One region of the Lysinibacillus sp. FSL M8-0355 genome, then DNA from elsewhere that is predicted to be linked to it. Evidence: riboswitches for the same ligand, from Rfam matches in the RefSeq annotation. Region 1 holds a riboswitch; the other holds the start of a gene.
What was found. A riboswitch is a leader RNA that binds a small molecule or an ion and turns the genes downstream of it on or off. The one in region 1 is predicted to bind thiamine pyrophosphate.

Region 1 (3,141 bases):
ATCAATTACGTGATGTGAAAACATTATCCGGTGGCGAAAAATTTAATGCTTCCTTAAGTCTTGCTTTAGGAATGGCAGATGTCATTCAAAGCTTCCAAGGGAATATTCATATTGAAACCATGTTTATTGATGAGGGCTTTGGCTCGCTTGATGAGGAATCTTTGAATAAAGCAATTGATACATTAATTGCTTTACAGGATTCTGGTCGTATGATTGGCGTGATTTCTCATGTGCCTGAATTAAAATCGGCGATGCCAGCGGTCTTACATGTAGAAAAAACATTGAATGGACATAGTCAAACCCACTTTGAAGTGAAATAAATAAAAGGCGTATTTCCAAAACAAGGGAATACGCCTGCTGTTTATTTTTTTCGAGGGGTGGCTGTAGGCGTTGTCCCTTTTTTTGCAGCCATTACTTTTTTCACGATAGGAATAACAATAGGTGCTAATTTTACGGCGGTTTTCACAACATTTGATACTTTCATTCAAAAACAGCTCCTTTTACAATTACTACTACCTGTTTCGCTTAAAAATGAAACATTAACGAATAACACGAACAGCTTGAATAATATTCCATATTACAATTCCTAGTGAGACGATGGCATAAATGGCAAACGAAACGAACCAAATAATCAACATCGTATTATTGCCGGACGTTGGATCCAAATTAAATGTAGAAAAAACAAAGACAATAAAGAACAGAATGCCGAAAACAAAAGGAATTAAATGAGAGATAAGTGCACGAATTGAATGTCTTTTTACGTCACTATCTTTCGTAATAATGTACACAATTAATGGGACGATAAAAGGGGCGAAGAAAATACTTAAATAACTAAAGGCAGATAAAATTTTTTGGTTCTCCATAGTTGTACCTCCTTTTGTAATATTTACGCATGAAAAACAGCAAAGTTTCAAAAAAATAATATATGGAAGAGGTTGTAATCCTTCTATCCTTTGCGTACAATGAGAATGTTCAAATAAATTCAGATGTAACGACCACAAGGGGAGCTGATGATGTCAGCTGAGACTGGGCACGTAATGCCTTGACTCTTTGAACCTGTAAGTTAACGCTTGCGTAGGGATGTGGATAGAAACCGACACTAGTACGATGTGAGGCTCTGTCCTGGCATCGTTTTTTCATTCTTGAGGGAATAAAAAGGTGTCAGAAAGAGACATATCAGCGCATTTCTATTCCTGCTCTTGTATCCTACATCGGAACAAAGGAGAGAATATATATGGACAAAAAAAGACTATTAATGCTTGTGGAGATTGCGATATTTGCAGCAATCGGTCTTGTGCTTGATCAGGTTTCCTTTAAAGTATGGGCACAAGGTGGTTCTGTTAGTCTAGTCATGGTACCTATTATGTTAATAGCATTTCGCTGGGGCTTAGTAGCTGGGCTAACAACTGGATTACTCGTGGGTGTAATGCAAACCATGTTTGGTGCTACGATTGTGCACTGGCTACAAGGATTCCTTGATTATGGTGTTGCTTTCACAGTTGTAGGATTAGCGGCGGTTGTGCGTGGACCCGTGTTGGCGGCTGCCAAAAATGCCAACAAAACAAAAATGGCATTTTACATTATATTAGGTACGGTACTTGCGGGCTTTTTACGATATGCAGCCCACACGACGGCTGGCGCTGTATTTTTTGCAGAATATGCTGGCGATCAAAATGCATGGATCTATTCCATCATCTATAATGGTACATATATGCTACCAGCAACTATTTTAACGGCAATTGTAGGCGTTCTTTTATTCACAGCTGCTCCACAATTAATGCAAAGAAAAGCATAAAACATGCCCCTCACATTTGTGAAGGGGCTTTTTTGTCGCAAATAACTCTTTGCGCACTTCGCAAAGTAAGGAAGCATACAATATTTAAAGCGTTTATCGTTATACGCATAACAAGTTATGTTATATTAAAGTATAGATATTAGATGAAAGGGACGTTATACATGATTGTAAAAACGCAAGAAGAGATTGAAGCTTTTAAAAAAATAGGACGCATTTGTGCTGAAATTCGTGAAGCGATGAAAGCTGCCACAAAACCAGGTGTTACAACATTGGAGCTAGATGAAATTGCTGGCCGTATGTTTGCAGAGGCTGGCGCGATATCTGGTCCAAAGGGAGAATATGATTTCCCAGGGTATACATGTATTAGTGTCAATGAAGAAGTGGCGCATGGTATCCCCGGAAAACGTGTTATTCAAGAAGGGGATATTGTAAATATCGATGTTTCTGGTTCATTAAATGGCTACTTTGCTGACACTGGTATTTCATTTGTGGTTGGTGATGGCTATGAGGACAAAGAAAAGCTATGTCGCGTTGCCAAAAGCGCCTTTGATCGAGCAATGACAAAGGTAAAGGCTGGGTCTAAATTAAATCAAATTGGTAAGGCAGTTGAACGTGAGGCGAATGCTAATGGCTTAACTGTTATTATGAATTTAACTGGTCATGGTTTAGGTCAATCTTTACATGATGAGCCGAATCACATTTTAAATTACTATGATGCATGGGATTCTACAATTATGAAAGAAGGTATGGTGCTTGCGGTTGAACCGTTTATCTCAGCGAAGGCAGAGCATATTGTAGAAGCTGGTGATGGTTGGACATTCATTACACCTGATAAATCACTTGTAGCTCAAATTGAACATTCAGTCATTGTAACAAAAGATAAACCGATTATCCTAACATCATTAGACGAAGAATAGAATGCAATGAAATGAAAAATCCTGCTTACCAATTTATTTTTGGTAGGCAGGATTTTTTTTAATAAATAAAATACCAACAAAGAGAACACCACATAAAAAGAAGGCGGCGGTAGTGACAAGTAGCTCATCAAAACCATTATGTAAGGCGATTCCTATATAAGCCCAAATAAAAACACTAGGAAACAAAATATCAAAGTGATGGAAACGGATATGTAGCGCAAGTGCTCCACCTAATGTCAGCAAAATTACTGCCCAAAGAGGCGTACTAAGACCAAAGCCGTTCCAACCATAAGCCGTTAACGTAAAACTGATATTCGTAATAAAAATAAATGTCATCCATGCAAAATAAATGGAGAAAGGAATACGACCCGACATTGCTTTGTCATGAAGAGGGTACGTATTATACAACATAAATAAATACAAGACTAA
Region 2 (3,141 bases), 3.2 Mb from region 1:
ACGCTTATTTCACAAATGTTGCCAAGCTATAATGATGTTGCCTATGATGTGAGATTAGAAGCTGATGGCTCCTTTATGATTACAGACCCTACAAATGAAGCCGCATTTTTAGACATTGTAGCGGTTAATGAAGCAGGGGAGGAGTTAGAAACTCAGTTAGAAACCATTTCAGCCTCCCAAGTTCGAGCTGTTGTACAGGCCGAACCTGGATTGATTTTCTTCCGTATAGCGGATGAGCAGCAGGCCATTTATCAGGCAGGCCTAAGTGTTCCTTATAGTGCTGAGTATGAACTGCTCCCTGTTAATGAAAAACTGGTTGAAGAGTTAACAAATCAAACAGGGGGAGCCGTTTTAAAAGAACCACAAGATGTGTTCCGTGACTTTACAACCAAAGGAGCGGATCGACAAAACATTGCCACATGGCTTCTTTTAGCAAGTATGCTTCTATTCTTTATGGATATTACCATAAGACGTTTTGGGTGGAGTTTCCTAACAAAAACGAATAAAAAAGAGCAGCCAATTGAGGAGAAACCTGTACAAGCAGAAGACACGAACGTAGCCCAGCTATTAAAGGGTATGAAAAAACGATCATAATAGAGTGAAGGCAGTGCAAAATCATTCCATTTTGCACTGCTTTTTTAAATGCTTTGAGGTTTTAAAAAATGGTGGTTTCCGCTAGGAAAGGGGTGCAAAGGTGATTGACACAGTGCAGCCTTCGAAAAGTGCTTCTCGGGGGAGAGAGACGCTCATAAAGAAACGAACCCCGCTCAAAGACTAGAAAAGAAATCTTCTCGCACATCTTAAAGGATTTCCAAAATCAAAAAGCACTCAGCACCACTCAATAAAGCGAAGAATTAAAACTCTTTACTAGTACCGATTTTCGCAAAGTGCTAGCTACCATAACACCTAAGATGGCCCCGATGGTACTTGATGTTAAAAAGGCTGGCATGAAGAATAATGCGGCTACGGATGTCTCCATAAGCAATTTTGCATAGGGTACGGCAATAAGTGAAGCTAAAATACCAGTGCCAAAAACTTCGCCGAATCCTGCTAGCCATGATTTTCTACTGTATTTGTAGGCAAGGGCCGCACACAATGCTCCAATGACGCTACCAGGAATCGCTAAAAGAGAGCCTGTACCAGTAAAGATACGAATGATGGCTGTCACAAAGGCAACTAGAACTGTTGGCACGGGTCCTAGTATAATAGCTCCTATTACGTTAACAGCATGCTGAACGGGGTAGGCGCGTGCGATGCCTGTTGGTATGGATACAAAGGTAGATCCTGCTACAGCAATCGCTACTAATAAAGCCATGATTGTCATTTTACGAATTGACATAAGGTTCACTCCTCTTGAATAAAATCATGAGGGAAATTAAAAGGCCGCTTCCTTTAAACAATAGGAAGCGGCCTTGCATAGACAATGACAATAGCAAGTAGCGCCACTTCCCTCCGCTAGTATGAACTAGATCAGGTTCAAAGGGTCCGTACATCATCATATACGTCTCAGCCTTTTAAAGGCTCCCCCAGTGGTAAATATCATTCAATTTTATTAACCAACATTAATGTAACATAATGTTAAAAATAGTCAATGATTTTTCTGACTATTTCGTATCAGGATGCATTAGATGAGGTGCTTTTTTCAATGTCCAGATGAGTGCAAGGAAGAAGCAGGCTAATAATATGATAGATCCGAAAATATATGGACTGTTCATATTCCAGTCAAATAGTAAACCTGCTAAGGCTGGTCCAATCATATTGCCAAGGCTCATGTAAGCATTATTCAAGCCCGCAGCAAACCCTTGTTCTTTCTCTGCAAGCTTTGAAATTAGTGTATTTACAGCAGGACGAATTAGTGTTGTTGCTGTAGAGAAAATAGTTGCTACAACTAATATAAGAGCGAAGCCAGATACAAACAATATTAAGAAAATAGCAACAGATGCAATAAATAAATTGACTAACACAACTTTCATTTCACCAAAGCGATTAAAAAGTGGTGTAATCACAAACATTTGTACAACTACCCCAAAAGCACCACCGACAACTAAAATAATCGCAATATCTACGGGTGTGTAATTAAACTTTTCTGTCACAAATAATGACAAGGTTGTTTGGAAGTTGGCAATTCCGAACGAGAACACGAGCATGATAATGAGCATAACGAAATAAGGCATATGTATGGAACGAGCCATTTGCTTCGCCAGATTTTCTTGCTTTTGCTTGTCATGTGAAGTGTTTGGTTTAGTAGATGGTAATAAAAAATAAGATAAAACAGATGCAAGTATGGCAGCAACTCCTGCCGTGAAAAATGGAAAATGTAAACTAACCTTTGCTAAGAAACCACCTATTCCTGGCCCTATCATAAAGCCCAGTGACATAGCAGCACCCAACATACTCATACCTTTTCCACGTTCCTCGTAGGTAGTAACGTCAGCTACAAATGCCATAATAGGAGGTGCAACAAATGCGGAACCTAGACCGCCTAAAAAGCGTGCTAAAAATAGCATCCAGACGTCTGTGGCTAGGCCAAAACCGATTTGTGCAAGACCTGTCACAATAAGACCGAAAATAATTAAATTTTTCCGACCATACTGATCCGAAAGATTCCCAGCAATTGGAGAAAATACGAATTGAGCTAAGGCGAACGTTGCAATTAGCATACCTAGAACTTGTCCTGCTGCACCAAAAATTTTTAAATACTCTGGCATGACAGGAATAATAATTCCAATACTCCCCATTGCGATAAACATATTAAACATTAAAATATATAAAGCCGCCTTATTGGACTTCTGCTGGGTCATCGAATGAACCCCCTTTTTATAATCAAATATACTAAAGTCTATCATAAGATATCCTATCATCATATCGGTTGAAAGTCTGAAATGAAACATACCTGCTAGTGCAGCAATACCAATCCACGATGTAGAAAACAATAAACAGACAATAGGTGAAGTGCTGCCAAAAGCAGGAAGATAATAGAGAAAGATCTATCGACAAAATAAAAATTCATCGATAGACCTTTATATGCTTTAACGAATACTCATTTTAAATTCTAAAAACAATTCATTATATTTCCCTAAATAGTCTGGTCCTAAATTTTTGTAAACTTCTAATGTATCGCGTTGTTCTTCAGAAGGATAG

Region 2: linked by a shared signal. The riboswitch ahead of thiW (energy coupling factor transporter S component ThiW) and the one ahead of thiT (energy-coupled thiamine transporter ThiT) in region 1 are both predicted to bind thiamine pyrophosphate.

What each region holds. Positions count from the first base shown of each region.
Region 1 is NZ_JBBPAI010000001.1:4,109,850-4,112,990, reverse strand. It holds gene MKY46_RS20150 (SMC family ATPase) at 1-320, shown strand, start outside; gene MKY46_RS20145 (hypothetical protein) at 362-484, opposite strand; gene MKY46_RS20140 (DUF4870 domain-containing protein) at 540-863, opposite strand; TPP riboswitch at 991-1,098, shown strand; gene thiT (energy-coupled thiamine transporter ThiT) at 1,235-1,795, shown strand; gene map (type I methionyl aminopeptidase) at 1,957-2,712, shown strand; gene MKY46_RS20125 (hypothetical protein) at 2,746-3,141, opposite strand, start outside.
Region 2 is NZ_JBBPAI010000001.1:915,042-918,182, forward strand. It holds gene MKY46_RS04255 (VWA domain-containing protein) at 1-594, shown strand, start outside; gene thiW (energy coupling factor transporter S component ThiW) at 839-1,339, opposite strand; TPP riboswitch at 1,431-1,538, opposite strand; gene MKY46_RS04265 (MFS transporter) at 1,605-2,801, opposite strand; gene MKY46_RS04270 (ABC transporter substrate-binding protein) at 3,030-3,141, opposite strand, start outside.